3 regions of the Bradyrhizobium sp. AUGA SZCCT0105 genome follow, and region 2 is predicted to be linked to each of the others. Evidence: predicted binding sites of a transcription regulator. Region 2 holds the regulator's gene; each other region holds the start of a gene.
The links. The regulator LexA, encoded in region 2, represses DNA repair genes until DNA is damaged. The targets are predictions, from matches to a motif close to TGTTCNNNNTGTGTTCNG.
Positions count from the first base shown of each region.

Region 1: the regulator LexA is predicted to act here: its motif matches at 2,576-2,593, upstream of JQ573_RS16940 (ribonuclease T2).
Region 3: the regulator LexA is predicted to act here: its motif matches at 8,152-8,169, upstream of uvrA (excinuclease ABC subunit UvrA).

Region 1 is NZ_JAFCMK010000003.1:229,890-240,418, forward strand. It holds gene JQ573_RS16920 (TonB-dependent siderophore receptor) at 1-110, opposite strand, end outside; gene JQ573_RS16925 (DUF3617 family protein) at 1,006-1,536, opposite strand; gene JQ573_RS16930 (hypothetical protein) at 1,580-1,879, opposite strand; gene JQ573_RS16935 (hypothetical protein) at 2,046-2,522, shown strand; gene JQ573_RS16940 (ribonuclease T2) at 2,700-3,323, shown strand; gene JQ573_RS16945 (23S rRNA (adenine(2030)-N(6))-methyltransferase RlmJ) at 3,484-4,344, shown strand; gene JQ573_RS16950 (cold-shock protein) at 4,604-4,816, shown strand; gene JQ573_RS16955 (outer membrane protein) at 5,088-5,711, opposite strand; gene uvrC (excinuclease ABC subunit UvrC) at 5,975-8,113, shown strand; gene pgsA (CDP-diacylglycerol--glycerol-3-phosphate 3-phosphatidyltransferase) at 8,306-8,920, shown strand; gene moaD (molybdopterin converting factor subunit 1) at 8,917-9,168, shown strand; gene JQ573_RS16975 (molybdenum cofactor biosynthesis protein MoaE) at 9,177-9,644, shown strand; gene prmB (50S ribosomal protein L3 N(5)-glutamine methyltransferase) at 9,644-10,529, shown strand, end outside.
Region 2 is NZ_JAFCMK010000006.1:373,398-383,926, forward strand. It holds gene JQ573_RS27835 (ComEC/Rec2 family competence protein) at 29-2,314, shown strand; gene JQ573_RS27840 (hypothetical protein) at 2,311-2,538, opposite strand; gene JQ573_RS27845 (hypothetical protein) at 2,684-3,112, opposite strand; gene lexA (transcriptional repressor LexA) at 3,369-4,073, opposite strand; gene glp (gephyrin-like molybdotransferase Glp) at 4,305-5,516, opposite strand; gene JQ573_RS27860 (HAD family phosphatase) at 5,530-6,168, opposite strand; gene thrS (threonine--tRNA ligase) at 7,307-8,509, opposite strand; gene JQ573_RS27870 (response regulator transcription factor) at 8,775-9,437, opposite strand; gene JQ573_RS27875 (sensor histidine kinase) at 9,434-10,529, opposite strand, start outside.
Region 3 is NZ_JAFCMK010000013.1:72,394-82,922, reverse strand. It holds gene JQ573_RS36105 (AAA family ATPase) at 1-340, shown strand, start outside; gene JQ573_RS36100 (SRPBCC family protein) at 498-1,037, shown strand; gene JQ573_RS36095 (cytochrome D1 domain-containing protein) at 1,040-1,978, shown strand; gene JQ573_RS36090 (cytochrome c family protein) at 2,046-2,450, opposite strand; gene JQ573_RS36085 (hemerythrin domain-containing protein) at 2,528-3,091, opposite strand; gene JQ573_RS36080 (PRC-barrel domain-containing protein) at 3,368-3,700, shown strand; gene JQ573_RS36075 (glyoxalase/bleomycin resistance/extradiol dioxygenase family protein) at 3,881-4,252, shown strand; gene JQ573_RS36070 (tol-pal system YbgF family protein) at 4,374-5,015, opposite strand; gene uvrA (excinuclease ABC subunit UvrA) at 5,090-8,065, opposite strand; gene JQ573_RS36060 (outer membrane protein) at 8,386-9,045, opposite strand; partial or broken gene JQ573_RS36055 (outer membrane protein) at 9,283-9,618, opposite strand; gene JQ573_RS36050 (outer membrane protein) at 9,699-10,442, opposite strand.

The DNA of each region.
Region 1 (10,529 bases), on a different contig from region 2:
CTGCCGGTCGCAACGTAGCCGGTCGTCGTACCGATCGTGCCGGCCGCGCCTTGCGACCGCGGAGCCTGGTTCTGAGCGGGCGCCGCAGTAGTGCGGCGTCGGCTCACCACGGTGGTGCGCGAAGACCTGGTGTTCCGACTTGAAGCGACGGCGCTACGCTTCCTTGCAGCGCCAGGTTCATCCACGGTTACAGCTGGAAGCACGCTGACATTGTTCTGCGGAGAGCTCGCTTGTGCCTGAGCGCTGGCGACGTTTGCATCCATCGGCACAAGCACGACCGAACCGAGAAACGCTGCGTTGATCGCAGCCGTTGATGCAAGCAAGCTGCGCTTGCTCCGCGACGAAGCCATTCCCACCAAGCAATCCCCACACTTCCGCAAGGCCGATCTTGATCGAGCCGCGTGCTCGTCATTGAGCGGGCTCGATTGGGGCGGACTTCTATCGACGGGATGCGCGAAATTCCACACGCGCAAAATAGAATCCATTGAAGCGCGCGATGCACGACACTGGAACGATTCAAGATGCGCGACACTGGAGCGATTCAAAAAGACATGTTGTCGCAGCAAGCTTTTCAGCGCGAGGAATTCGCTGCACGTCGTCGCTCTCTCAGAGAGTCTCGCGTGCGAGGCACGCAGCGATCATTCAATGATGTTGATGTCGCCCCGCAATGCCGTCGTGCATTGCGCGCGGCCGCGAGCAACACCGGACATCATGTTTGACATCCATTCTATCGAAGGTGAGAGGCCGGCGACCGCCGTGCGTCGAGACGCGCGTTCGGCGACAATGGTTAAGCGAATACGCCGGCGTGACGGAGTTGGCGCACACGGTCCAACGGCATCATTGCAAGAAAGGTCGCCCGAACGCACGCCCGATGACAGGCAGCGCAAAACCGCTTGGCAATCTTGTCACGGGCTGCTCGCAATGATGGTGGTGCAAAACGGCACGTCCTCTCAACATGAAAGAGGACGTACTCAGGGCGCGCGGCGGCAATCGAAGGCGCTGCGCCTACTTCTGCTTGGGCAGGAGGCCCTTCAGCTTTTCCATATCCTTGACGTTCATCTTCATGCCGCCGGGCATGATGATGTCACCGGGCTTCTGGTCGCTCTTGCAGGCGCCGAGCCATTTCGCCTCGATGGTCATCGTGGTGTCGCGGGAGCCGGCCGCGCCGCCCTCCGCGTGCGAGCTGCTCTTGACCGTGTAGGCGGAATTGAAATCGCCGACGATCTCGGCATGGCTCTTCATCGACATGCCGGCGACGCTGCACACGCTGTCGCTGACATAGCCGGTCGCGGTCTTCTGGATGTCCTGCTTGGAGCAGACTTCCTTGGCCATCGGCGAGGCCGCCGCGCTCATCTCCTTGTCAGTGGTCTCGTCGGTGCAGTGCTGCATGGTGATTTCGGGCATCGGCCCGCCGGTGCGCACCATCTTCATCTCCCACAGACCCGCCTTGCGGGTCGGCAGGTCGAGGGCGCTCGCAGCACCGGTGGACAGGACAAGGCAAACAGCAGAACCAAGCAAGGCAAGCTGTCGGGTCATGCGGTGAGCTCCCGGCTGAACGATCGAAGGATTTGGAGCGCGCTCAGTAGAGCGTGCGCACCGGCCTCTGGGCCGAACCATAGGGTACCCAGCGGCAGGCAAACGAGATGTAGCCGCCCGGATAGCGCTGCATCGCAAGGAACTTGACCACCTTGCCGTAGGAAGCGCAGTGATCGACGGCGAGCTGCCGCGCGTCGGTCTGGGCCGCCAGCGAATAGGCGATGATACCGCCGGTATCATTGCCCTTGAACGGCGGCACCGGCTGCATCCAGTCGGCTTGCGCCGGACCAACGGCCAGCATCCCGCTAACGGCAACCAGGCACGCGGCCAATTTCCTTCGCATCGCAGACTCCATTTCGCTGGCGACCAACATAGAGTGCGCCGGCGACCATGGAAAGAACGAGCCGGCTGCTGGAGGTGGACTTCTCCGCAGGTGTTGCCGCGCTGCACTTGACCTTGCCGGGGCTTCACGGCACCGTCCGCCGCATCTGATCATCGGGTGGATTCCCATGCGCAACCTGTTCAACTCCCGCAATAAACTCAACCATAAGCTCGGCCTCGGCGCCGCGCTCGTGGTCGGCCTTCTGGCGTTCGGGGGCACGGCTCAGGCCGCCAATCCGTTCGAATTGAATTTCTGGCTGTCCGGCCCGCGCTATGACGGCCATGTGGCGCCGTGCGAGAAGGCCCTGGCGACCATCAGCGATCAATTCCATGAGAAAGAAGCCACCTTCTGGAATTCGCCGCTCGTGATCACCGGCTTCAGCCGGATCCACGAAACTGCGTTCCGCCCCTGGCAGTCCGACAATATTCCGCGCCGCTATTGCTCGGGTGACGCGGTATTGAGCGACGGCAAGGTGCGCAAGGTGCACTATTCGATCATCGAGGACGGCGGCTTTGCCGGCACCAACCAGGGCGTCGACTGGTGCGTCGCCGGGCTGGACCGCAACTGGGCCTATAACCCGTCCTGCAAGGCCGCCCGGCCCTGATCTCCGACCAGTTCGGTCAAAACGGAAGCCGCCGCCATCCAGCCGGCGGCTTTTGTTCTTGAAATGTTCTGGAGGCCTGCTAGGCTTTGAATGGTCGCGTGAGGGGAGCGTTTGATGCCTCGGTTGGTCACAATTTCCCGATTTCTGATTTCAGTTGCCTTTGTTCTGTGTGGTGCGATGGGGGCCTCGGCCCAGGATCGCCGGCAGAATGCGCCCGGCGAGTTCGATTTCTATGTGCTGTCGCTGTCGTGGTCGCCCTCGTTCTGCGAGGCGGCGAGCGAGCGCGGCAACAACGGCCGCGGCACGCAGGCGCAATGCGGCGGACGGCCATACTCATTCGTGGTGCACGGGCTGTGGCCACAATATGAGCGGGGCTTTCCGGAATACTGCCAGCGCCCTTCGCCCCGCCTCGCCCGCAACATCATGACCTCGATGCTCGACCTGATGCCGGCGCCCGGGCTGATCTACAACGAGTGGGACAAGCACGGCACCTGCTCCGGCCTCGGCGAACGGGCCTATTTCGAAGCCATCCGCAAGGCCCGCGCCGCGGTGAAGATCCCCGAGGAATTCCTGCAATTGACGGAGCCGAAGACGATCGCGCCCGACGAGCTGGAGACGGCGTTCATCAAGGCCAATCCGGGGCTCAGCAACTCCGCGATCTCGGTGACCTGCGACAGCAAGCGGCTCAGCGAGGTGCGGATCTGCCTCAGCAAGGATCTGCAATTCCGTTCCTGCGAGGAAATCGATCGCCGCGCCTGCCGCCGCGATCAGGTGCTGATGCCGCCGGTTCGCGGCGGCTGAAGTCTCGTCCGCGTCACGGCCGGGCAAACGCGCGTTGTCGCGCCGAGTGTCCCGGCCATGGACGCCATCACGAAACTAACGAGATAAGGCATAGATGCCCGGGACAGGCCGGGCATGACGCAGTACAACATGCGCACCCTCTGGAGCGCAGCGTCATCGCATGAACTATCGTCACGCCTTTCATGCCGGCAGCTTTGCCGACGTCATCAAGCACATCGTGCTGGTGCGCATGCTCACCTACCTGCAGGAGAAGCAGGCGCCGTTCCGCGTCATCGACACCCATGCCGGCGCCGGCCTGTATGATTTGACGTCGAGCGAAGCGCAGCGCGGCGGCGAATGGCTGACCGGCATCGCGCGACTGATGCAGGCGCGGCTGTCCGACAAGGCGTTGCCGCTGATCGCGCCCTATCTCGACATCGTCAGAGCATTCAACCCGCGAGGCGAGCTGAAAGCCTATCCCGGCTCGCCGTTGATCGCGCGGGCGCTGCTGCGTCCGCAAGACCGTATGACGGCCTGCGAGATCGAGCCCGTTGCGCGCAAGCAATTGATCGATGCATTGCGACGCGATGTGCAGGCGCGCGTCGTCGATCTCGACGGCTGGGTGGCGCTGCCCGCATTCGTGCCGCCGAACGAACGGCGCGGCCTGGTGCTGATCGATCCGCCTTTCGAAGCGAAGGACGAGTTCGAGCGGCTGGCGAGTGCCTTCACCGAAGCGTTTGCGAAGTGGCCGACCGGCACGTATCTTTTGTGGTACCCCGTAAAAACCCGGAGAGCTACCGACGAGCTCGCGCGCAGCGTGGCTGCAGCAACAGCGAGCAGTCGGCCCGCGGGCAAATGCTTGCGTTTGGAATTCAGTGTGGCGCCGCAAGAAACCGGCGCAGGCCTCGTTTCCACCGGCCTTTTGATAGTGAATCCGCCGTGGACGCTGGCGGGCGAGCTGAAGATCATCTTGCCCGAACTCGAGAGACCGCTTGGTCAAGGCGGCGCCGGACGCTTCAGACTCGAAACGCCTAAACCTTGATCGGTAGCACCCACTGAAAAGTTCTATTTGAGCATAGGCAACGCGCGCGGAACCGTATTATGCTCATCCTGTTACGACTGGCTTTACGTTCCGCTTCCGCGAATGGTTGCGGCGGAGTGACAAGGCCGAAATAAATCCAGGCAGACCGGTGGCGTGACGCCGGCCTGTTCAGGTGGCCAAGCTTCCGACAAGCGAATGTCGGTCAACCGCTACGCGGCGTGCGCGTAGCGGTGGAGCAATACGGGGGAGGAGTTTCCCGATGGCCATGACTGGGACAGTCAAGTTCTTCAACGGAGAGCGTGGCTACGGCTTCATCAAGCCTGATGATGGCGGCCGCGATGTGTTCGTTCACATCACAGCTGTCGAGCGTGCAGGATTGAAGGACCTGACTGAAGGACAGCGCATTACGTTCGAGGTTGAACCCGACAAGAAGGGCAAGGGCCCGAAGGCGGTCAACCTGGTGGTTTCATGATGAGCGCGCGGTGCGCGACTCGTCGTGAACGGCGAATGAAGCGTTGCGTGTGAGTTGACTGCCGGGCGCGTGGCTCGCGCTCGCTGCACGACCACCTGCATGATGCGGACGCGATTGACGGTGCCCGCATATCCGGTGCGTGCGGCCGTCCGACTGGTTTCGCGGACGCCGCGGCGTTCATGCAGTTGCGCGTGATGTCGGCGTGCTCAGCACAAAGAAAAACCCGGCCGCGCGAGGCGCAGCCGGGAGTTGATGTCAGACGTTTTCTTGTTCAGAAGTGATAGTTGATGCCGGCGCGAACCAGGCTGAAGCTGTAGCCGTTCGGCGCGCCGCCGGTGATCGTGAAGTTGCTGTTGGCGAGATCGACGTAGAGATATTCGATCTTGGCACTCCAGTTCGGGGCAAAGCCCATTTCGGCGCCGGCGCCGACGGTGAAGCCCGCATTGGTATGCGACTCCGATATGCCAAACGTCTCGCCGCGCAGTTCACCGAAGGCGAGACCACCGGTCGCGTAGAACAGCACATTGTTGACCGCATAGCCGGCGCGGCCGCGTACGGTGCCGAACCACGGGTTGGAGAACTTCCAGGGCGCGAACCGATCGTCGGCGGTGGTGCCCTGGATATCGGCCTCGATGCCGAACACCCAAGGCGAGCCGTTCTGGAAATTGTAGCCGGCCTGCACGCCGCCGACGAAACCGGACGGCTTGGTCGGGTTGTTCTCGACCGAACCCCAGCCGTAGCCGACGTTGCCGCCGAGATAGGGGCCGGCCCAGCTGTAGGCATTGAGCGGCTGATAGACGGTATAGGGCGAGCCGTAGTTGAGGTCGGCCGACGCCGCCGAAGTCGTCCAGCCTGCGACGATCAGTGCCAGCGCACGCGCAACAAACCGGGTCATGGGTACTCTCCACACACAACTGCCGCAGCCCGCAGGCCCAGGGCCGGCGTGGTTACGGAATTCCAATTTTTTCGCTAAGGTTTATCGAGAGTTTTAAGTTAAAGGGTTGTTAAGCCCGGTTAGCGGCCCGCTCATCAGTCTTAACAATGTGTTACCGACCCGGCCCGGCCGGCGCGCTGGGCCAGTAACGCCCTGCAATCGGGGTTGTTTTCCTGCGCCGCCAGCGCTGGCGACCGGTCGCCCAAGCGCTTAATTTACGGCCCATGGTTCACGATTCTCCCGAGCGACCGACGCCGGCCCCCAAGACCGACCCCAAGGCTGATCCCAAGGCTGATCCCAAGGCTGCCCCCAAGGCGCGGCGCAGTGCAAAGTCCGATCTGCCTCAGGACGACCTGACGCTCGACACGAGCGACGTCGATCCGGAAACCTCCGCCACCGAGGAGGAGGATGACGCACGTCTCCCCGAGGCATCGGAGGACGCCACCGAGACAATCGCCGAGGGGACGCTCTCGATCGGGCATGAGGCGATCGAGAACGCAGTGCGCCTCGCCCCGACCTCGCCCGGCGTCTACCGCATGCTCAACGCCGCCAACGACGTGCTCTATGTCGGCAAGGCGAAGAACGTCAAAAAGCGGCTGTCGTCCTATGCGCGGGCCAACGCGCCGCTGCCGGCGCGCATCCTGCGCATGATCGCGACGACCACACATGTCGAGATCGTCTCGACCACGACCGAGACCGAGGCGCTGCTGCTCGAAGCCAATCTGATCAAGCAGCTCCGGCCGCGCTTCAATGTGCAGCTGCGCGACGACAAGTCGTTTCCCTATATCCTGATATCAGGCGACCATTGGGCGCCGCAGATTCTCAAGCATCGCGGCGCGCAGTCCCGGCCCGGACGCTATTTCGGCCCGTTCGCCAACGCAGGCGCGGTCAACCGCACCATCACGGCGCTGCAGCGCGCGTTCCTGATCCGCTCCTGCACCGACGGCTTCTTCGAAAGCCGCAGCCGGCCCTGCCTGCTCTATCAGATCAAGCGCTGCGCCGGCCCCTGCACGCGCGAGATCGATTTTCCCGGCTATACCGAACTGGTGCGCGAGGCGACCGAATTCCTTTCCGGCCGCAGCCACGCCGTGAAGCAATTGCTCGCGGCCGAGATGGAGAAGGCCTCCGGCGAGCTCGAGTTCGAGACCGCGGCGCTGTACCGCGACCGCCTCGCGGCACTGTCGGCGATCCAGTCGCAGCAGGGCATCAACCCGCGCACGGTCGAAGAGGCCGATGTGTTCGCGATCCACCAGGAAGGCGGCTATTCCTGCGTCGAGGTGTTCTTCTTCCGCACCGGCCAGAACTGGGGCAACCGCGCCTATTTCCCGCGCGCGGAAAAGAGCTTCACGCCCGAGGAGGTGCTATCCTCATTCCTCGCGCAATTCTACGACGACAAGCCGCCGCCGAAGCTGATCCTGCTGTCGCACGAGATCGAGGAAAGCGCTTTGCTCGCCGACGCGCTGTCGGTGAAGGCCGGATCCAAGGTCGAGGTCTCCGTGCCCAAGCGCGGCGAGAAGAAGGAATTGATCGGCCACGCGCTCACCAACGCGCGCGAGGCGCTCGGCCGCAAGCTCGCCGATACCGCGACGCAAAGCCGGCTGCTGGACGGCATGGTCACGACGCTCGGCCTGCCGCATACGCCCAAGCGCATCGAGGTCTACGACAATAGCCACATCCAGGGCACCAACGCAGTCGGCGCGATGATCGTGGCGGGACCCGACGGATTCATGAAGAACCAGTACCGCAAGTTCAACATCAAGTCCGAAGGGCTGACGCCCGGCGACGATTACGGGATGATGCGCGAGGTGCTGGAGCGCCGCTTCAAGCGGCTGCTGAAGCCGCCGGAGGGCGAGGCTGCCAAGGACACTGCAAAGCCAAAAGACAAGGCGGACGACGAGTCGTTCCCGCAATGGCCCGATCTCGTCATCATCGACGGCGGCCGCGGCCAGCTCAACGCGGTCCGGGAGATTTTCGAGAATCTCGGGCTGACCCAGGTCTCGCTGATGGCGGTGGCGAAGGGGCCGGAGCGCGATGCGGGGCGGGAAACCCTGTTCATGCCGGACCGCGAGGCCATCAAGCTGGAGCCGCGCGACCCGGTGCTCTATTTCATCCAGCGGCTGCGCGACGAGGCCCACCGCTTCGTGATCGGCTCGCACCGCAAGCTGCGCAAAAAGGACATCCGCGAGGCCGGGTTGCAGGAGATCCCGGGCATCGGCCCGTCGCGCAAACGTGCCTTGCTGCACCACTTCGGAACGCTCAAGGAGATCGAGCGGGCCTCGATCGCCGACCTCGGCAAGGTTCCCGGCGTCAGCGCCGAGAGTGCCCGCAAGATTTTCGAGTTTTTCCACGCCCAGCCGGGTTAAACCAAAGGCGAGTCATCAGGGCGTCGCCTGCGACAGGGCATCTAGGGCATGATGCGGAAAAGTGGCAAGCAACGTTCCGAAAAGAACATGCATAAACAAGGGGCTAAGGTGCCATGACGATTCAGCCTAATCTCGCCGTGCTTTGGCGCCCGCACGGTTGACCTTCTGGCTTCAGCGGTATTGGTAGAACGGATGAACATCGCGACGACCCGGGGACAGACCAAGACCATGTCCCTCCCGAATATCCTGACCTACGCCCGGATCGCCGCGATCCCGGTGGTGATCGGCTGCGTCTACTGGCAGTCGATCCTGGACGGCCCGTTGTGGCTGCGCTGGGTGGCACTGGCCGTGTTCATTGCGGCCGGGATCACCGACTATCTCGACGGCTATTACGCCCGGATGTGGGACCAGCAGTCCGCCTTCGGCCGGATGCTCGATCCGATCGCCGACAAGCTCTTGGTGGCCTCCAGCCTGCTGATGCTGGCCGCCGACAATTCGATCCATGGCTGGACGCTGTGGGCGGCGATCGTGATCCTGTGCCGCGAGATCCTGGTCTCGGGCCTGCGCGAATATCTCGCGGGACTGCGGGTCAGCGTTCCCGTCACCAAGCTTGCGAAATGGAAGACCACGATCCAGCTGGTGGCGATCGGCTTCTTGATCGCCGGCGAAGCCGGCGAGCAGGTGTTTCCGGCCACTACCCTGATCGGCATCGTGCTGCTCTGGATGTCGGCGATCTTCACGATCTACACCGGCTGGGATTACTTCCGTGCCGGCATCCATCACCTCATCAAGGAGGATGAGGGATGAAGCTGAAATATTTCGCCTGGGTGCGTGAACGCATCGGCAAGACCGAAGAGATCGTCGAGCCGCCGGCCGAGGTGCGTACCGTTGGCGAGCTGATCGGCTGGCTTGCCGCGCGCGACGACGGCTACGCCCACGCCTTCGAGAAGCCCACGGTGATCCGCGCCGCGATCGACCACGCCCATGTCAAACCGGACGCCGCGATTTCCGGCGCCCGCGAGATCGCGTTTTTTCCGCCGATGACCGGCGGCTGAATCTTCTCATGGCTATCGCAGCGACCATCCGCATCCAGCAAGCCGACTTCGACGTCGCGCAGGAGATTGCCGCCTTAAGCAAGGGCCGCACCGATGTCGGCGCGGTCGTCAGCTTCAGTGGCATTTGCCGCGGCAGCGAGCAGGGCGAGCCGATCGCCGCGCTGACGCTCGAACATTACCCCGGCATGGCGGAAGCCGAGATTGCACGCCACGCCGACGAGGCGCTGGCGCGCTGGCCGTTGCAGGGCCTCACCATCATCCACCGCTTCGGCCGCATCGCGCCGGGCGAGAACATCGTGCTGGTCGTGACCGCCTCGGCGCACCGGCAGGCCGCGTTCGAGGCAGCCGAGTTCCTGATGGACTATCTCAAGACCAACGCACCGTTCTGGAAGCGTGAGGAGAGCGCGCGCGGCGCGAGCTGGATCGAGGCGCAGGGCCATGACGACGCGGCGGCCGCGCGCTGGACCAAATCCTGATGGCGAAGCGCAGCAAAGTGCCGGCCAGGCGCAGCCCCGCCGTGCCGAAAGCGCCCAAGGTCGGCGCCGGCGAGCTTCACACCCTGTTCGATTTCCTGCGCTACGCGGTCAGCCGCTTCAACGCGGCAAAACTCGTGTTCGCGCACGGCACCACCGATCCGGTGGCCGAAGCCGCGTTCCTGATCTGCGAGACGCTGCATTTGCATCCCGACCAGTTCGAGACCTTCGCGACCGCGCGCGTCACCGTCGCCGAAGGCAAGCAGATCCTCGACCTGATCGAACGACGGATCGCGACGCGAAAGCCGGCCGCCTATCTCGTCAACAAGGTCTATATGCGCGGCCTGCCGTTCTATGTCGACGAGCGCACCATCGTGCCGCGCTCCTTCATCGGCGAATTGCTGGATTCGCATTTCGGCGGCGACGAGGACGGCACCTCGCTGATCGGCGATCCCGAGCAGGTCGAGGGCGTGCTCGATCTCTGCACCGGCTCCGGCTGCCTTGCGATCCTCGCCGCCCGGCATTTCGCCAACGCCGCTGTCGACGCGGTGGATATCTCAAAGGATGCGCTCGAAGTCGCCGCGCGCAATGTCGCCGACTACGGCCTCGACGACCGCCTCACACTCCATCGCGGCGACCTGTTCAAGCCGCTCGGCGACGTCAGCTACGATCTCATCATTTCGAACCCGCCCTATGTCGATGCCGAGGGCATGGCCGCGCTGCCGCGCGAGTGCCGCGCCGAGCCGAAGATCGCGTTCGACGGCGGTGCTGACGGGCTCGACATCGTCCGCCGCCTGCTCGATGAGGCCAAGCAGCATCTGACCCCGCAAGGCGGGCTGCTCTGCGAGATCGGCCGCGGCCGCGACAATCTCGAGGCCGCCTATCCCA
Region 2 (10,529 bases):
CTGCCGCCCGGCAGGGATCGCGAGCGGAATGGCGGAGCAGGGCACGACGCCGGGCGGCAGACGCGGCTACGCGGGGACGTGGCCGCCGCGCACGGCTGCGCCGGCCGGCGGCTATATTCCGGTGCGCGCCAGCATCTGGCGTCCTCTCGTCGAGACATTGCGGCAATGGGCGCGTGCGGAGACGGGGGCCGGGCGGCTGTTGCCGTGGGTGCCGGTGGCGTTCGGCACCGGCATTGCATTCTATTTTGCGGCCGAGCACGAGCCGCGGCTCTCGGTCGCGGCGACCGTCGCCATCGCGCTCTGCTTGCTGGCACTGCTGCTGCGGCGGCGCCGGGTGTTTCCCGCCGTCGTGATGCTGGCTGCGGTCGCGGCGGGATTTGCGACGGCGACATGGAAGACCGCGCGGATCGCCCATGGCGTGTTGGCGCGGCCGATATATTCCGTGGCGCTGACCGGCTTTGTCGAGACGCGCGACGTCAGGGAGAAGACGGACCGCTTCGTGCTGCGCGTCGTGTCGATGGAAAGCCAGCGCGAGGTGCCAAAACTCGAGCGCGTCAGGCTCTCGGTGAAGAAGGGCACCGCGCCCGAGGTCGGCAGCTTCGTCGAATTGAAGGCGCGGCTGATGCCGCCGCTCGGGCCGCAGCGTCCGGGCTCCTATGATTTCGGCCGCGACCTCTATTTCCAGGGTATCGGCGCATCCGGTTTCGTGATGGGCGCGGTGAAGACTAGGGAGCCGCCGGCAACTGGTGGCCTTGCGCTGCGCTATGCCGCATTCATGCAGTGGCTGCGCGATGCCATCGACGCGCGCATCCGCACCACGCTCGACGGGGATCAGCGCGCGATCGCAACTGCACTGCTCACCGGCCGGCGCGATGCGATCACGACGCCGGTCAACGACGCGATGTTCATCTCGGGGCTCGGCCACGTGCTGTCGATCTCCGGCTACCACATGGCCGTGGTCGCCGGCGTCGTGTTCTTCACGATCCGCGCGTTGCTTGCGCTGTTTCCGGCGCTGACGGCCGGGCACCCGATCAAGAAATGGGCGGCGGCGGCCGCGCTCGTCGCGGCGGCGTTCTACCTGCTGCTGTCGGGGGCGGAGGTCGCGACCCAGCGATCGTTCTTCATGACGGCCGTGGTGCTGATCGCCGTGATCGTCGACCGCCGCGCGATCACCTTCCGCACGCTGGCGGTGGCGGCGCTGATCGTGCTCGCGATCGCGCCGGAGGCGCTGGTGCATCCGAGCTTCCAGATGTCGTTTGCGGCGACCCTCGGGCTGGTGGGGCTGGTGCAGATCGGGCTGCCGAACCTGCTGGCGTCGCCCGATCATTCGGCGACCGCGCGCGTCGCGCTGTGGGGCGGGCGTGAGCTCACGATGCTGATGTTGGCCTCGCTGGTGGCGGGGCTCGCGACCACACCCTACGCCGCATTCCATTTCCACCGCGTGACGCCCTACGGGCTGCTGGCGAACCTCGCGGCGATGCCGGTGGTGTCGGCGGTCGTGATGCCGGCCGGCCTGCTCGGGCTGCTCGCCATGCCGTTCGGCTTCGACGGCGTGTTCTGGGCAATCATGGGGTTCGGCATCGACTGGATGATCCTGGTGACGCAATGGGTCGCAGCGCTCCCAGGCGCGGTCGGCCGGATGGCGGCGTTCGGAATCGGGCCGATGGTCGTGGCAAGCGCGGGTCTCATCCTGCTTGGGCTGTTGCGCACGCCGCTGCGCTGGTCGGGGGCGGTGCTGTTGGTGGTGGCCTCGGTCTGGGCGCTGTGGGTGCCGCAGCCGGACGTGCTGGTCTCCGCCGACGGCCGCAACGTCGCGGTGCGGGGCGGCGACGGGCGGCTGCATCTGATGCACAGCGCGAAGGACGCATTTCTGGTCAAGGAGTGGCTGGCGGCGGATGCTGACGCGCGGACTGCCACGGATTCCTCGCTCGGCGAGGGTGTCTCCTGCGATCCGAGCGGCTGCGTGACGCAGGGGCCCGGCGGCGCCTTCGTCGCGCTGGCGACACGGCCGGAGGCGCTGGCCGATGATTGCGAGCGTGCGGCGCTGATCGTGACCGCGCGGCCGGCACCGCGGGGCTGCGCGGCTTCGGTGATCGATGCCGAGCGGTTGCGGCGCCACGGCGCGCTGGTGCTGCGGCGCATCAGGGACGGCTATGCCATCGATGCGGTCAAGCCCGGCGGGATCGACCGGCCGTGGTCGCCGGCGGTTCCCGGCGACGGTGAGGTTGAGACGACGTTGCGCGCACTCGGCAGCGCGCCGCGGCCCGTCGTCGATGCGACGCCGGCCGAGACCGATTTGCAGGGCGAGGATTAGCCGTTGTCGGGTGAGGGGCCGGTCGGCAACTCGAACAGGCCGAGATGGTATTCGTCGGAGTCAGGGCCAGCGTCGGGCTTCTTGACGAGGGTGAAGGAAGCCTCGGGGAATCGCTCCCAGACCTTCAGGTCGTCAGCCGTCACCGTCAGCCAGCCGAACCGGAACAAGTAGCGGCCCGGCTCCGTGACGCGTCCAGCCTTTTGCCATGTGACCTTGTCGACCACCACGCACGTCCTCCGTGCCCGATGATGCGCCAAGGCGCGCGCCGACGCAATTCTCCAGCTGCGCCCCGGAACCCGGCGTCCGGGGTCGCTCGAAATCGCTTAGGTCATCCGCCGCCGAACAGCTCATTCCGCGGCGACGATGCGTTCAACCCAAAAACAGCGACGCAAATGCGGAGGGCCGCCGCTCCACAACCTTCGGCTTCTGCTCGACCGGCGGATGCAGCGCCGGCAATTGCAGCACGCTGACGCGTTGTCCCTCGACGAGCTGGGTCACCAGCACATGGCTGCCGTCGGGGAATTCGACCGCGTCATGATGGCGATCGGGAACGTCGGGCTCGACTTCGTTGAACACGCCGACGCGGAAGTTCATCGTCTTGGTCCAGATCCAGCGGCTGTCGTAGCGAACGTTCTCGGCGAAAGCGAGCTCGGTGCCCGGCAGCATGCAGACCGCGACAGTGGGGTCGGTCTCCGAAGCAAAGCCGCGGGTCGACGTGCCGCGGAAAGTCGTGGTGATCAGCGTCTCTCCAACAATGGCGGGGCGCGACGCCACGGCGTGCAGACTATAGTCACACATCGGATGGCTCCTCTGTTCGAGGTAGCGACCCGTGCCTCTCCTTGAGGCATAGGGCCTCTACCAGAGTGGACGATAGCGAACGAGTGTCTCCTCGTTTCTGGGCGATTGTACGACTGGTCGACGAAACGCCCTGATCACAAACACGCGACGCTGCGCGAGAGGTATCGGAGCGCGTCGGGCAGGCTGCACGTTACGCTATCTTTCAAAGAACGATCCGATGTGTTGCTCGTTCCCCGCCGCCGCAAGTATTTGAAATTCAGTATTTGCGATAGAGGCCGATCAGCTTGCCCTGGATGCGGACCCGGTTCGGCGGCAGGATGCGCACTTCATAGGCGGTGTTGGCCGGCTCCAGCGCGATCGACGCGCCGCGGCGGCGGAAGCGCTTCAGGGTGGCTTCCTCCTCGTCGATCAGTGCCACCACGATGTCGCCGGTGTTGGCGACGTCGTTGCGCTGGATCAGCGCCATGTCGCCGTCGAGGATGCCGGCGTCGACCATCGAGTCGCCGCGCACTTCCAGCGCATAGTGCTCGCCGGCGCCGAGCATGTCGGGCGGTACGCTGATGGTGTGGCTGCGGGTCTGCAGCGCCTCGATCGGCGTACCGGCGGCGATCCGGCCCATCACGGGGACCGCGACCGGACGGTTGCCGTCGTCCTCGGCGATCGGCGGCGTGCTGGTGCGCTTGCCGAGGGTGCCTTCGATCACGCTCGGCGTGAAGCCGCGGCGGCCGTTGCCGCCGCCGGCCGAGAGTTCGGGCAGCTTGATGACTTCGATGGCGCGGGCGCGGTTGGGCAGGCGGCGGATGAAGCCGCGCTCCTCCAGCGCAGTGATCAGGCGGTGGATTCCGGACTTCGAGCGCAGGTCGAGCGCATCCTTCATCTCGTCGAACGAGGGCGGTACGCCGGCCTCCTTCAGACGTTCATTGATGAAACGCAGAAGTTCGTACTGTTTGCGCGTGAGCATCTCGAGTATTCCCCCGGTTGGTAGCGTCGTTCGATTCCGAGACTTTTCAGGCGGGGCCAGACCTCAGGAGCACGGTGCTCATCACAAGCGCTCCCTCGCGGCCTCCCATTTGTACACACCAGTACTCGAAACAAATCATGAACGGACACTATATGTTCGATATGTGTTCCGCAACCACTTAATTTCCGGTGAACGCATCCGGCGAGCGCACAAGCGATGCGGTCTGCGCTGTCACTTGGGCAGTGTCAGGATCTCGCATTGGCTGCCTTTGGCGGCGGCGGGCGCAAACGGCGGACGCACGAGAAGTGCCCGTGCCGCAGCGAGATTCCCGAGCAGCGACGAGTCCTGCTGCATGACAGGCGTTGCGATCAGCGTGCCGTCCTCGCGCTCCTCGAGGCGGGCGCGCAGATAGTCCTCGCGCTGGTCGTTGGCGGCGATGTCGCGGCCGAGCAATGCGCTCTCGCGGCGATGATGAACAGCTTTTCGGCCGCTCAGCGCCCGAATCAACGGCACCAGAAACAGGAAGGCGCAGACATAGGAGGACACCGGATTGCCGGGCAGGCCGATCACCCGCATCGCGCCGAGCCGGCCATGCATCATCGGCTTGCCGGGCCGCATCGCGATCCGCCAGAACGCCATCTCGACGCCTTCGGCCTCCAGCGACTGCTTGACCAGGTCGTGGTCGCCGACCGAGGCGCCGCCGGTCGTGATCAGGATGTCGGCACCCGTCTCTCGGGCCCGGCGGATGCCGGCGGTGGTGGCCTCCACCGTGTCGGCGGCAATCCCGAGATCGACGGTCTCGGCGCCTTCGGCGCGCGCCAGCGCCCGCAGCGCATAGCCGTTGGAATAGACGATCTGGCCGGGGCCGGGCGTCGAGCCCGGCATCACCAGCTCGTCGCCGGTCGCCAGCACCGCGACCTTCGGACGGCGGTGCACCGCGAGGTCCGGATAGTTCATGGCGGCCGCCAGCGACAGCGCGCGATCGGAGAGGCGGCTGCCGGCATCGAGCAGCACGTCGCCTTCACGGAAGTCGACGCCGGCCGGGCGGATATGCCGTCCGGCGGCAGCTAGCTCGGTGATCGTGATGTGGTCGCCGTCGACGGCAGTGTCTTCCTGGATGATGACGGCGTCGGCGCCATGGGGGATCACGCCGCCGGTGAAGATCCGCACCGCTTCGCCGGCGCCGACCGTGCGCTCGAACGGCCGGCCGGCGGCGACTTCGCCAATCACCCTGAGCCGGGCCTTCAGATCACCAGCGTCGGCCGCGCGCACGGCATAGCCGTCCATCGCCGACATCGGCTGTGGCGGCTGGGTGCGCCGCGCGGCGAGGTCGCGCGCCAGGGTGCGGTGGTAGGCGGCATCGAGCGCGACCATCTCCTCCGGTAGCGGTTCGGCGCCGGCGAGGACGGCGGACAGGGCATCGGCAACCGGCATCAGGGCCACGCTCGGAGCTCCTTCAATCCAAATGTTCAATACCAAGTGCAGTCAGAGCCCTCGCCACGTCATCCGTCGATGTCACGTGGATGGCATGAAGGCCACGCGCCCGCGCGCCCTCGATGTTGGCGGCCAGGTCGTCGAAGAACAGGATCCGCGACGCCGGCACGCCGACGGCTTTTACCACATGATCGTAGGCCTCGGCGTCGGGTTTCCGAAATCCGATCGTCGAGGACAGGAAAACGTTGCGGAAATGGCTGAGCAGCTCGGCATGGATGACCGAGAAATGCGCAACGTGCGCCGGATTGGTGTTGGAGAAAGCGTAGAGCGGCATCCGCCTGGCGGCGGTGGCGAGCAGGGGTGCAATCCCCGGCATCTCGCCGGTGAAGATCGCATTCCAGCCTTCGAGGAACTGTGCATCGGTGAGGTTGACGCCGAGCGTCCGGCGCAGGTTTTCGAAGAACGCCGCGTCGTCGATCCGGCCGATCTCGTGATGCTTGAAGCTGTCGTCAACGACAAATCGCGTGGCGAGGTCGGCCGGCGCGCAGCCGGCATGCCACGCCCAGTGCGCCATCACCTTCTCGAAGTCGATGTCGAGCACAACGCGGCCGATATCGAACAGCAGCACGTCGACGGAATCGGGAGAGAGTTGCGAGGTCATTGCGTGAAACCGTGTACGAGAATTGCGGGCGGGCGGCAATGTCCCCGATTGTGCGGCAGGCATGCGACGAAGGCAGCGGGGTGTCGTCCCTGCGAAAGCAGGGACCCATAACCACAGGGGCGTGTTGTTAATGAGGGCTGTGACCCCAGCGTCGCGCAACAATGGGCACTTGGGGTAATGGGTCCTGGCTTTCGCCAGGACGACGATGAGGATGGTTCTCGCGCGATATGACGCACTGTCATTGCGTACTTCATCTCGGTGTCATCGCCCGGCTTGACCGGGCGATCCAGTATTCCAGAGACGCCGGTGCTTGAATCGAGAAGCCGCAGCGTACTTGATCGCCCGGTCAGGTGTTCAGGCCAGGCGATGACAGTTGGAGTGAGGACGCAGCTTCGCACTCTCGCGACATCATTTGCCCGAGCCTTGCTCTTCGTTTCGCCGTCTCTCTTGAAGAGGGCGCAGGGAAAGCCCGATGCCGATGGCACCCATGGGACCGAGCAATGAATTGTACTTCGGATAAAGCGAAGAAATTTTGCTGCGGGGCTTGCGCCGGGCACATCAGTGATTGGGCTTACGGGCTTCGATGCGCAGCGACTTGCTGCTTGCCGGGCAGACCTCTCATATCCTGGAAAGCGCCAGGCCGAGGTAGGCGATGAGCGCGCCGGTGCTGAGGATGACGACGACGAGCGCCTGCTCTGAACGTGCCTGCAGGGTTTTTCGGCTCACGGCGATGATGCTCCATCCTTCAAGATCATGCTGTCCAACTCACGTCGGCTGATATCCGTTCCGGTTCCTGCCCGGGAACTTTCATCCATGTCAGCCGCGCGGGCGCGCTCGGTCTCCTCTCGTTCCGGGCCAGAAACGCGCAACGCCGCCCGCATTGAAATACGACGGGCGGCGTTGGTTCTAGCCCCAGGAGGAATGGCAAAATCCTGACGTTATGGATACGCGCGAGCGAGCAATAAGGTTCAGTCTTCGACCCGTATGAATCCGGTAACTCCGAAGGAGCAAAGGAAAGCGCCGGGGCGAGGTCTAGGATGGTGTGACCAAGTTGCTCTGGCCTCAGCGTGTACCCCCTCGCTGGGGCCCTTTGTTTGGGTCGCGGAGCTCCCGGCACAGCGGGCAACGCGCAGCGAGTTCACTCGGCGTCCTTGCCCGGACGAGCACGCGCTCGAAGCGCCTCAACGGCGTCAGCCAGCGGCAAAACGGAGACGGCCCCGGGGCGCTCGCGGAGGCTCACGGTTCCTTGTTGCGCTTCGCGTTGCCCGACGACCGCCACGACTGGAATACTCGCCTCATGCGCGGCAACGATCCGTCGCGACAGGGTGTCGGCGCTGGCGAACAGGACGCCTCTGACGCCTTCAGCTTCGAGCGCATCAAGAACCTTGACCGCGTATTCGGAGTGATCACGCGAGATCGGCGCGACCGCGACCTGGTCGGGCGACAGCCAGAACGGCAGCGCGCCGGCATGATGTTCAAGCAGCATCGCGATGAAGCGACCGATTGAACCGAATACGGCATGGTGGATCATCACCGGGATCGCGCGATTGCCGTCCGGTCCGACATAGGACGCGTTGAGACGGCCCGGCAAAACGCTGTCGAGCTGAACCGTTCCGCATTGCCAGGATCGGCCCAGCCGGTCGCGCAGCGCGAACTCCAGCTTCGGCCCGTAGAAGGCGCCTTCGCCGGGCTGGATCGTGTACGACAGGCCGCATCGGCGCGCGGCCGCGGCAAGGGTCGCTTCCGCCCAATCCCATAATTCGTCCGAGCCGGCGCGCGCGGCCGGCCGGGTGGAGAGCGACACCTCGGGCGCCGGGAAGCCGAACTCGGCATAGACTTCAGACAGTAGCGCAACGAAGCGGGCGACTTCGTTGGGCACGTTCTGCTCGCGGCAGAACACATGGGCGTCGTCCTGTTCGAAGCCGCGCGTGCGCATCAGTCCGTGCAGCGAGCCCGACGGTTCATCGCGGTGACAGACGCCGAACTCGGCGTAGCGCAGCGGCAGGTCGCGCCAGGAACGCAGGCCCTTGTTGAAGATCTGGACGTGGCAGGGACACGACATCGGCTTGAGCGCCATTGCGCGCTCGCCGTCGGCAAAACCGAACATGTGCGCGCCGAATTTCTCCCAATGGCCGCTTTGAATCCAGAGCTCGCGAGGCAGCAGCTGGGGCGTTCGAACCTCGGCATAGGCCAAGCGGCGCATTTTCCGGCGGATGTAGTCCTCCAGCACACGATAAAGCGTGTTGCCACGCGGATGCCAGAACACCATCCCTGGCGCATCCTCCTGGATGTGCCAAAGATCGAGATGCGTTCCGAGGCTTCTGTGATCGAGATCGTCCATAGCTTGCTCTCCTGATTGGAAGCAGCGCGGACGAGTTTGCGCATGAAAAAAGCCCCGTCCGTCGCCGGCGGGGCCTTGTCTGGTCGTGCAGTCTGTTACCGCATACGACCAGGAGACGACCCGCCAAGGCTGGTCGTCGCGGTGGTCGAGGATATGGAACAGATGTTGCGCATATCGCTATTCTGGATTGTCTCCCCGGTCTCGTCAACCTGCCCGTAACACGAGAACGGCTGTGGGGCAGCCTCAGTCATTCGGCGATGCGGGCTCACGGTTCGCCCAGATCGTTCTGCGTCAGGATGCCTTGCCGGAGTGCGAGGCGGACCAACTCGATATCCGTGCCTACGCCGAGCTTGTCCTTGATCAGGGAATGGAGGTTCGCGACCGTCTTCGGGCTGAGATGCAGCGCCTCGGCGATCTCGTCGGTGGTCTTCTCCGCCAGCAGCATGCGCAGCACCTCGAATTCCCGCGCAGTCAGGAGGTCGGCGGCGGCGCTCTCGCCGGCGAGGTGGCTGAGCGCGAGCTCGTGATCGATATCCGGGCTGATCGCGATCTTGCCCGACAGCGCATCCATCACGGCATGCACCAGCGTCTCCGGCGGGCTGGTCTTGGTGACATAGCCGCTCGCGCCGGCGCGGATCGCCTGCACGGCAAACGCCGCGTTCTGGTGCATGGTGAACACCAGGATCTTTGCCCGCTTGTCCCACTGCCTGAGGCGACGGATGGCCTCGATGCCGCCGATGCCGGGCATCGACAGGTCCATGATGACGAGGTCGGGCCCGGTTTCCTTGTAAAGGCGGTAGGCCTCGACGCCGTCGGAGGCTTCGGCGACGACCGAGAGCCCAGGCTGTTTCTGCAGCATCGCCCGGTAGCCCTCGCGGACGACGGCGTGGTCGTCGACCAGCATGATGGTTCGCGCCGTATTGCTCATGCCGCGCGTTCCACAAATGCGGCCTCTGGACCGGCCGCGACGGGAACGCTGACACGCAGCGAAGCGCCGTTGGACTGTCCGGCCTCGAAGCTCAGCCGCCCGCCGAGCGCGGCGACCCGCTCACGCATGCCGAGCAGGCCCATGCCGGACTTGACCGGTGGATCACCCGGCCGGCCGTCATCGTCGATCGCGAGCACGATCTCGCTGCCTCCGCCGGCCGAAGCCGTCTCGCGCATCTCAAGCCGCAGCATGACGCGCGTGGCGCCGGCGTGCTTGGCTGCGTTGGTGAGCGCCTCCTGCACGATACGGTAGAGGTTGGCGCCGGTGGAGGCGGGGATGCGCTCGAACGATCCCGATATGGCGATCTCGAACCGCGGCTGTCCCCGGCTGCGGCCGTTCCAGCCGGCGATCAGGCCCTCCAGGCTGGACGCAAGGCCGAGTTCGTCGACATCGGGCGGGCGCAACCTGAAGAGGGCGCCGCGCAGCGTCTCCATCATGTCGGTCGCGGTCCGCGCGATGCCGTCGCATTCGGCGAGCAAAGGCGGGCAATCCTGCACCGCGGTCAGGCGCGCCGAGGCGGCGAGCGCGCGGATCGCGGCCAGCGATTGCCCGAACTCGTCGTGCAGCTCGCGCGCCAGATGCCGGCGCTCCTCGTCCTGCACCACGATCAGTTTCTGCGTCAGCGCGTTGCGGTCGGAGAGCGCAGTGGCGAGGCGCTCGGCGAGATCGTTGAAGACGTCGCCGATCGCCGACAATTCGGCGAGATCGAACGGCGGCAGGCGTGCGGCGAGGTCGCCTGCGGCGATCCGCTCGAGCCCGTCGCGGATCAGCCGCGTCGGACGCAGCGCACGCGACAGCGCCGCATAGACCAGGGCGCAGAGCAGCGGCAGCGCGAGCATCAGCACCGCCATCAGCCGGCCGGCGTCGTGCCAGGCTTCCGTCGTCAGCACGGCCGGATCGACCCAGACCACGGCCTCGCCGATCGCCTGGCCGCGCGCAATCACCGGGCGCACGGTCTCCCGGCCGGGATCGAACAGGCGGCGATAGAGCGCCGCAAAGGCCTGCGGCGGCACGGCCGTATCGGTCTGCGTG
Region 3 (10,529 bases), on a different contig from region 2:
CTTCCTGTCCTATTCCCACGGCGAGGGCTTCCTGCGCTTTTTCGAGGAACGCTGCCAACGGCAGGGCATCTTCATCTTCGACGAGCCGGAATCCGCCCTGTCGCCGTCACGGCAGATTGAATTCCTCAAGCTGTTGCACCGGATGAACGGCACCGGCCACTGCCAGGTGATCATGGCCACGCATGCGCCGGTCCTGATGGCCTATCCCGACGCGACGCTGCTGCGGCTGAGTAAATACGGCCTCGAGCCGGTCAGCCTGCGCGAGACCGATCATTACCGGCTGATGCGCGAGTTCTGCGACGACCCGAAGGGGTTCGTCGAGGCGGCGATCGAGGATTGACGCCGATCCCGGCGGGCTTGTCTCCCGGGGAAGCCGGCGCAGGCGACTTCGCTCTGGTGCAAGAAGCCGGCCCACGATCTAGTCTAGAAGCTCGAACCATAAACTGCGGGATGCGCCAGGCGGCGCGGGGCCGACAGACATCGGGAGAGGAACAAGGATGAGGCTGACGATCGCGAAGGCTGGCGTGGTGGTGGCGGCATTGGCCGTATTGGGGGCCGCCTGGGCCCATGGGCCGACCCGCCAGAAGGTGCGGGAATCCATCGAGATCGACGCGCCGCAGGCCAAGGTGTGGGCCGTGATCGGCAATTTCCAGGACATGAGCTGGCTTGCCGGCGTCGCCAAGACCGAGGGCGAGAAGGGCAACGAGATCGGCGCCACGCGGCGGCTGACACTGGCGCCCGGCATTACCATTGACGAGGAGCTCTACAAATATGAGCCCGAGATGATGAGCTATTCGTACCGGATCACGGCGGTCGACGTGAAGGTGCTGCCGGTCACCAATTACTCCTCGACGCTGTCGGTGTCGCCGGCGCCCGGCGGCAAGGCGAAGCTGGAATGGGCCGGCGCGTTCTATCGCGGCTTTCCGAACAACGATCCGCCGCCGGAGCTGAACGACGAGGCTGCGGTGAAGGCGGTGAGCGAGCTGTACAGGGGCGGCCTGGCGGCGCTGAAGAAGAAGATCGAGAGCGGAAGCTGAGCATGCGCGCGGTCGCGCTGCTGGCGCTGCTCGCCGGCTTCAGCGGCGCGCGCGCCGAGGAGGCGTTCGTCACCAACCAGCTCAGCGACGATCTGACGGTGGTCGATCTTGCGACCTCGAAGCCAGTCGCGACGATCCCGATCGGCGGCAAGCCCGCGGGCATTGCGGTCAGCCATGACGGCCGCTTCGCCTATGTCACGAGCCCCGATGCCAAGGCTGTCACGGTGGTCGACGCGTCGGCGCGAATGGTGGTCGGCCGGATCGACGTCGGCGGCGGGCCGCTCGGCATCGCGGTGGCGCCCGACGGCGCGACCGTCTATGTCGCCGACTGGTACGCCGCCGCGGTGCGGGTGATCGATGCCAGGGAGCAGCGCGTCGTCGCCAGTCTTGCGGTCGGCGCATCGCCGTCCGGGCTGGCCGTGACGCCGGACGGGCGGCTGCTGCTCTCGGCCGACCGCGACGACGACAGCGTGTCGATAACGGACATTTCCGCGCACGAGCGGCGAGGGGTCGTGAAGGTCGGGACCCGTCCGTTCGGCGTCACCATCGATGCCGAAGGCAAGCGCGCCTACACCGCCAATGTCGGCTCCAACGACGTCTCCGTGATCGACATCTTAACCGCCCACGAGATCGGCCGCGTCCATGTCGGCCTGCGCCCCTATGCGGTGGCGCTGGCGCAGGGCCGCGGATTCGTCACCGACCAGTATGACGGCAAGGTCAGCGTGTTCGACCTCGCGACAATGCAGCCGATGAAGCGGATCACGGTCGGCGACTACCCCGAAGGCATCGAGGCAACAGCCGACGGCAAGCGCATCGTGGTCGCGAACTGGGAGAGCAATACGCTGAGCGTGATCGACGTCGCCGAGATGAAGGTGGTCGGTGAGGTCAAGGTCGGTGACGGCCCGCGCGCGTTCGGGGCGTTCCTGAGACGGACGGAGTAGCTGTGGCCGGTAGCCCGCATGAGCGAAGCGACATGCCGGCTCCTTCATCGCACGCGCGCTGCGAGATTCAGCGCGCGGTCTTCAGATAGGCAATGACGTCGGCGCGATCATGAGCGTCGGGCAGCCCCTTGAAGAACATCTTCACGCCGTGAACGTCGCCGCGAGGATCGGCGAGGTAGGTATCCAGCGCTGCTGCGTCCCAGGGGGTCTTCTTGCCGCGCATGGCGTCCGAATAGTCGAAGCCCTGGACCGACGCCGGCTGGCGGCCCACGATGTGCCACAGGCTCGGGCCGACCTTGTTCACGCCGACGTCGAGCGAATGGCAGTTCACGCAGGTGCGCTGGAAGATGGCCTGGCCCGCGATCGGGTCACCGTCCATCGCCCGGACCGGCGCGGGGGACGTTGCGAGCAAGGTGGCGGCGAGCGCAACGCTGCCGACAGAGCAGGCGGCGCCGAATTTCATTCCCATCATGAGAGTCTCCGGAAATGGATTGGATTGCAATCGGTGAGAATGTGGGTCGATGTGCCGGCAGCCGCCCGGCACGGTGACTAATGCCGCTCGGCTTCCGCCTCCTTCTCCAGCTCCATGATGTGGTTGCGCAGGACGTCGAACCGCGCTTCGGTCACATCGCTGAACAGCGGATCCTTGTGCGGGGAGCGGGCGGACGCGATTTCGGCCCAGTCCTGCGCCGTCAATACCTTGATCGCGGTCGGGAAGAAATCGCGGTCTTCCATCATGATGTGCCGCCGTTCGTGGGCCAGGAAATCGCGGATGATGGCGTCGACATTCTCGCGCGGAATCTCGGCCCCCGCGCGCACATTGGCGACGGCGTGCGCGACGCTGTGCAGGCGATCGGAGCCCTTTTGATGCTCGCGCGCGAGATCGCCGATTTTCGCGGCGGCGACCGGATCGCGGAGCTGGAGCCTAGCGAAGATCAGATCTTCCTGGCGGTGATGGTAAAGTTCTGTGTAGACCTCGAAATAGGCGATGATGCTGCCGATCACCTCGTAGTCCGGCCGGCCGGCGTGATCGAAGATATCCAGCTCGTGCTCAAGTACGGTAAGCAGCCGCTCGATATTGCGGTGTTCCCGGGACAGAATGTCGATGATCATGGCAGTGATCCACGCAGAAAGCTGAATAAATCAGTAGACGAAAAGACCGTCCCGGAGTTTGCGCTGGATCAAGGCGCAGCCGAATTTTCTTGACGGCTCAAGGTCGGGTATCGCCGCGAAGGCATCGGGGCGACCGCTACCGGGACTGGCTGCGGTGGGTGAAGTCGCGGCGGTGAGCAAGCGGGTTTGGCGCGCCGGGGTGGATGCGATCTCTGCACATCGGGCGTGCTCTGGTGCTATAATGTCAGTTGAACCAGGGAAAACAGGGAGGATGCCATGCATCATACCTTGGTGCCCAGCGACCGCGTCGAGCATGTCTGCGTGTTCGGGCGCGACGGCTCAAAGCTCGGATCGATCGAGCGGCTGATGCTCGACAAGGTGAGCGGAACGGTGGCGTACGCCGTGATCAAAACCGGTGGCGTGCTCAGCAGCCACCACCATTATCCGGTCAAGTGGACGGCCTTGAAATTCGACCCCGCGCGCCAGGCCTTCGAGGCCGAGGTCACGCTGGACGATCTGCGCACCGGCCCATCCGAGTTCGACGGTGACGAATTCGACTGGGGCGACCGCTCGCACGCCTATACGCACCCGAATTATTGGGCGGTGTAGCGCGGTGGCAGGGGACGGTTGGTAGCCCGCACGAGCCAACGGGTCGCGCGAACGCGCGCCCGATGATAGGCTCGGGACAGAGGTCGACGACTACGAGAAGGCTCCCGGATATCGCTTCGCTCATCCGGGCTACTGCTCTAATCTACGACGCATCGTCGTGGCCTAGGCAAAGACAGACGCATGCCCCAGTTCAAGCCCGCCGGCTGGCCTTCCGTCATACCGCGAATTGTCACGCGCGACCTCACCAGCTTGGCCAGATTCCTGCGAGACGTTTTTGATGCGAAAGGCGAAGTCCGGTCCGGCGCGCCAACGGAAATTCGGATCGGAGACTCGATCGTCCTGATCAGCGACGGCGGAGGCGTCCGCGAGGCCATGCCGGCCTTTCTCTATGTGTATGTTCAGGATGCGGACGAGACCTACCGGCGAGCGATCGCCGCTGGCGCCGAATCGGTCGAGACCCCTGCGGATACGCCTTATGGCGACAGGCGCGCGATGGTCCGGGATACATGGGCGAACGTCTGGCAGATAGCCACTTACCGAGGGAATCCGTAGAATGGGTGGAACGAAGCGATACCCATCATTCGGGCCGCAGGATGAGTTGATGGGTTTCGCTTCGCTCTACCCATCCTACGCGCTGGTCCGCGCTGCTTACCAGCGTGCCCGGTACCGAATTTCACGCGGACGCAATTGCCGCTAAGCGTGCCCGGATGTCATCGTACCTTGGTCCCACAACACCGATCTTCGGACGGTATCGAAGTCCGGACTCTTCCTGGTCGGCCGCACTAAGCGCTGTGCGTGCGTTGTTCGCGGCAAGGTCGGTCAATCCATAGGTGTTCATGATGAGGGCGCGGCTACCGTAGACGCGGAATACTACCACGGGAAACAATGCTGCTCGATTCCCGAACTCATCAAGGACCGCAAGGGCAGTCTCATAGCGGTTCGAGAGTTCGTTAGTCGCGACGACCCACGCAAGTTCAAGCCACGCCCATGTCTGGACACTCGGCTTGACACGCATCCTCTGGATCGCATGCTCATAGTAAGTCAGCGCGCCCTCAATGTCTCTTGACCTTAAAAGACAGTCGGCTTTTGCGGAGAGCGCTTGCACGACGGTAATGGAATTAGGGTAGCGATCGATCACGTGGTTGAAGAGAGCTATCGCATCGGCGTCGTATCGCTGCCCGATTTCCATCAGAGTGAAGCCTTGAACGAAGACGTACTGCGCCCGATTTGTCTCCCGCGCTCTGTTCAAGCGCCGCCAAAATTCGGTTTGATCCTCTTGCGACCAAGACTGCTTGCGAAACCAGTCGACGCCCATTCTAAGACCAGTCAAAAACGCTTTGGCGCACTGAGGATATCCACGATTGACCCCGGAATAGGGGGCTTCCTAAACTACTCCGCCGCCTCGCTCGCCGAGCTCTTCCTCGGCTTGCTGTTCGCCTTCTTCAGCACCGGGGCCAGAAACTTGCCGGTGTAGCTGCGCGGCGCCTTGACGATGTCCTCCGGCGGGCCCCAGGCGACGATCTCGCCGCCGCCGTCGCCGCCTTCGGGGCCGAGGTCGATGACCCAGTCGGCGGTCTTGATGACTTCGAGATTGTGCTCGATCACCACGACCGTGTTACCCTGGGCGACCAGTTCGTGCAGCACCTCCAGAAGTTTTGCCACGTCATGGAAGTGCAGGCCGGTGGTCGGCTCGTCCAGGATGTAGAGCGTGCGGCCGGTGGCGCGCTTTGACAGCTCCTTCGCCAGCTTGACGCGCTGGGCCTCGCCGCCGGACAGCGTGGTGGCCTGCTGGCCGACATGGATGTAGTCGAGGCCGACGCGGTGCAGGGTCTGGAAGGTCTCACGCACGCGCGGCACCGCCTTGAAGAATTCGGCGGCTTCCTCGACGGTCATGTCGAGCACGTCGGCGATGCTCTTGCCCTTGAACAGCACCTCCAGAGTCTCGCGGTTGTAGCGCTTGCCCTTGCAGGTGTCGCAGGTGACGTAGACGTCGGGCAGGAAGTGCATCTCGATCTTGATGACGCCGTCGCCCTGGCAGGCCTCGCAGCGGCCGCCCTTGACGTTGAAGGAGAAGCGCCCGGGCTCGTAGCCGCGCGCCTTCGCCTCGGGGAGGCCGGCGAACCATTCGCGGATCGGCGTGAAGGCGCCGGTATAGGTCGCGGGGTTCGAACGCGGGGTGCGGCCGATCGGCGACTGGTCGATGTCGATGATCTTGTCGATGTGCTCGAGGCCCTCGATGCGGTCGTGCGGGGCCGCGCCTTCGCTGGCGTTGTTCAGCTTGCGCGCGATCGACTTGTAGAGCGTGTCGATCAGCAAGGTCGACTTGCCGCCACCGGAGACGCCGGTCACGCAGGTGAACAGGCCGAGCGGGATCTCGGCCGAGACGTTCTTCAGATTGTTGCCGCGGGCATTGATGACCTTGATGGTGCGCCGGTGGTTCGGCGGCCGCCGGTCGGGCACGGGCACCGAAAGCTCGCCGGTGAGATATTTGCCGGTCAGCGATTTCGGGTTGCGCATGATCTGGTCGGGCGTGCCTTCGGCGACGATGTGGCCGCCATGCATGCCGGCGCCGGGCCCGATATCGAGCACGTAGTCGGCGAGGCGGATGGCGTCCTCGTCATGCTCGACCACGACCACGGTATTGCCGAGGTCGCGAAGCCGCTTCAGCGTGTCGAGCAGGCGGGCGTTGTCGCGCTGGTGCAGGCCGATCGACGGCTCGTCCAGCACGTAGAGCACGCCGGTCAGGCCCGAGCCGATCTGCGAGGCCAGGCGGATGCGCTGGCTCTCGCCGCCGGACAGCGTGCCCGACGAGCGCGACAGCGTCAGATAGTTGAGGCCGACGTCGAGCAGGAAGGTCAGGCGCTCGCGGATTTCTTTCAGGATGCGCGTCGCGATCTCGTTCTGCTGCGCATTCAGCGCCTCCGGCACGGTCTCGAACCATTCGCCGGCGCGCCTGACCGAGAGCTCCGAGATCTCGCCGATGTGCTTGCCGCCGATCTTGACGCACAGCGCCTCCGGCTTCAGCCGATAGCCGTTGCAGCCGGCGCAGGGCACGTCGGAGAAATACTTGCCGAGCTCCTCTCGCGCCCATTCGCTCTCGGTTTCGCGGTAGCGGCGGTTGATGTTGGTGACGACGCCCTCGAACGGCTTCTTGGTGTCGTAGGAGCGGACGCCGTCCTCATAGGAGAACTTGATCTCGTCGTCGCCGGAGCCGTGCAGCAGCGCGGCCTGCACCTTCTTGGTCAGGTCCTTCCACTTGGTGTCGAGCGTGAACTTGTAGTGCTTGCCGAGCGCGGTCAGGGTCTGGATGTAATAGGGCGAGGACGATTTCGCCCACGGCGCGATCGCGCCCTTGCGCAAGGTCAGCTCCTTGTCGGGGATGACCAGGTCCTCGTCGATATGCTGCTCGACGCCGAGGCCGCCGCAGGCAGGGCACGCGCCATAGGGGTTGTTGAACGAGAACAGGCGCGGCTCGATCTCGGGGATCGTGAAGCCGGAAACCGGGCAGGCGAACTTCTCCGAGAACAGGATGCGCTCGGGCCCGCTCTTGTCGTGGATTTTTGCGGTCTTCTTCTTGTCCTCGGCCGGTGCCGCCGCCGGCGCATCGGCATACTCGATCACGGCGAGGCCCTCGGCGAGCTTCAGCGCGGTTTCAAAACTTTCCGCGAGGCGCTGGGAGAGATCGGGGCGCACCACGATGCGGTCGACCACGACGTCGATGTCGTGCGGGAATTTCTTGTCGAGCGCGGGCGCCTCTGACAGCTCATGGAAGGTGCCGTCGATCTTGACGCGCTGAAAGCCCTTCTTGAGATACTCGGCGAGCTCCTTCTTGTACTCGCCCTTGCGGCCGCGCACGACCGGCGCCAGCAGATAGAGGCGGGTGCCTTCCGGCAGCGCCAGCACGCGGTCGACCATCTGCGAGACGGTCTGGCTCTCGATCGGAAGGCCCGTGGCCGGCGAATAGGGCACGCCGACGCGCGCCCACAGCAGGCGCATATAGTCGTAGATCTCGGTGACGGTGCCGACGGTGGAGCGCGGGTTCTTCGACGTGGTCTTCTGCTCGATCGAGATCGCGGGCGACAGGCCGTCGATCTGGTCGACATCCGGCTTCTGCATCATCTCGAGGAACTGGCGCGCATAGGCCGACAGCGACTCGACGTAGCGGCGCTGGCCCTCGGCATAGATGGTGTCGAATGCGAGCGACGACTTGCCGGAGCCGGACAGGCCGGTGAACACCACGAGCTTGTCGCGCGGAATCTCGACGTCGATGTTCTTCAGATTGTGTTCGCGCGCGCCGCGGATCGTGATGGCGCGCGATGAGGAGCCGGCGTTCTGTTGGCGCTTCGCCTTGAGCACTTCATCCATAGCGACATTTCCGGGCGCATGATCGGGCGCCTTTTGGGCGCGCATCGCCGGTGCTGCCGGGACCTTGCGCCGATGGGTGAGAAGACTGGAACGTAGGAAGAACGGCCGACAATTTCCAGTGCTGAGTCGCGTCCATCAACGGATAGTTTGCCTGATGGCAGCAGCCGTCAGCAGGGTCCGGTTCCGCCAGAGCCCTTTTGACGCGTTTTCTTTTACGCGAACCGGGATCCACTTCGCTCGAAAACGCTCCGACGGAAAAAGGCCGGCGCGAGGCCGGCCTTTCCGTGTGATCTGATCGCAGATCGAACTTAGTACTTGGCTTAGTACTTGGCGACGATCGGGCCGCCGAAGTGATAGTTCACGCCGAACTGGACGCTGTGCAGGTTGAGGTCGGGGGAAGGCACGCCGAAGTAGGTCTCGCTGCCGAGGCTGCGATACAGGTACTCGCCCTTGACCGACCACTGCGGCGCGATGAACGCCTCGATGCCGGCGCCGACGGTCCAGCCGGAGTGGAAGTTGCTCTGCGAAGCGGTCACGCCGAGCGCGCTGACGCTGATCTTGTTGTCGACCCAGGCGTAGCCGCCGGTGCCGTAGAACAGCACCTTGTCGACGGCGAAGCCGATGCGGCCGCGCGCGGTGCCGAGCGCGTCGACCTTGCTCTTCACAGTGACGCCGAGCGTGCTGGCCGAAGCGTCGACGTCAGCCCAGGCGCCGTCGGCCTCGAGGCCGTACACGATGTTGCTGGTCTGCCAGTTGTAGCCGATGGTGCCGCCGGCGAAGCCGCCTTCCATCTTCGGGTTGCCGGATTCCTCGCTGGCATAGCCACCGAAGCCGCCGATGTAGAAGCCGGTCCAGTTGTAGATCGCGGCCGGCGGCGGAGCCTTCACGTAAGGCGCGCGGGCCGCCATATCGGCGGCCATTGCCGGTGCAATTGCGCTGAGGGCAAACATGCCGGCCGATGCCAGCAAAGCATTCCTGATTTTCAAAGTCCCAGTCCCATTTTCTCGTTGTCCCTTCAAACATTGAAGGGAACGTCACAGCAGTGTCGTGTGACGATCAGGTGTTTCTACATAGAAATCTTGGAAGTTGTGTATCCGTGAAACCACAATGCACGGAAAATGGCCCGCGCGAGGCGCGCGCTTGCACGCAACGAAAAAGCCGGCGCAAGGCCGGCTCCTGTGTTCGCTGTGCAGATGCGCCGCGCGGCCGCCGGTAGCTCAGTATTTTGCTGATACGACCGGGCTCGCCGCCTTGAAGTGGTAATTGATGCCGAGCTTGACGGTGTGGAACGTGTCCTTCCACTCCGAGCGATCGTTGATCGCGGGCGTGTACTGGATCGGCGCGACCTTGCCGAGATCGATGTAGTTGTACTCGAGCTTGGCCGACCAGTTGGCGGCGAACATGTATTCGACGCCGGCGCCGGCGGTCCATCCCCAGCGCGTGTCGCTGGCCGAGACCGAGGGCGGCGCGAGCCCTGCATTGTAGCGATGCAGGATGTCGCCGACGGCGGCGCCGCCGTTGACGAACCACAGCTGCGGCGGAGCGCACCGACCACACAAACAAGCCGACCAGGCAAACAAAAAAGGCCGGCGCGAGGCCGGCCTTTCGTCTGGATCAAATCCGTGTCGCGCGATCAGTAGCGCGCAACCACCGGGCCACCCCACTTGTAGTTCACGCGGACGGTGACGAGGTCGACGTCCTGGCGATCGCGGATGCTGCTGAACAGCGCGCCGGTCGGGGTGGTGAGGTTGTAGGTCTTGTCCTGCATGAACAGATGGTCGTATTCGACACCAGCGGTCCAGTTCGGCGCGAAGCCGACTTCGATGCCGGCGCCGATGGTGCCGCCCCAGCGCGTGTCGCTCGCGCGACCGGCAAGTACGCCGGTCGGCGTGAAGTAGGTGCTGAAGCGGTTGTCGGTCAACGCCGCACCGCCCTTGGCGTACAGCAGCACGTTGTTGACGGCGTAGCCGATCTGGCCGGTGAACAGGCCGAACGCGTCGATCTTGCTCTGGTTGGTGAACAGACCCGGGAAGATCGCGCTGTTGTTGCTGCCCTTCAGGTCAGCCCAGTCGCCCTGCGCTTCGAGGCCGAACACCCAGGCGCCAGCCTGCCAGCGATAGCCGATCTGGCCACCGGCAACGCCGCCGGTCGCATCATGGCAACCATCCGAGCCGATGAAGATGCCGGCCGGGACCTGGTCCCAGCAATTGTGGCTCGAGCCCCAGCCGCCGTTGGCGCCGATGTAGAAGCCGCTCCAGTCATAGACGGCAGCAATCATCGGCGGCGCCTTGGTGTAGGGGCGCGCCGCGAGATCGGCAGCCGCGGCGGGCGCGGCAAACGCAATTAGAGCAACCGTACCGAGCAAAAACTTCTTCATAATCAAACCCCAGCTCCCCAATCGGCTTCCAAAGGTCCCGAAGCGCGATCTCAGACGCGAGCGCCCATCTGATAGGTGGTAGCTATA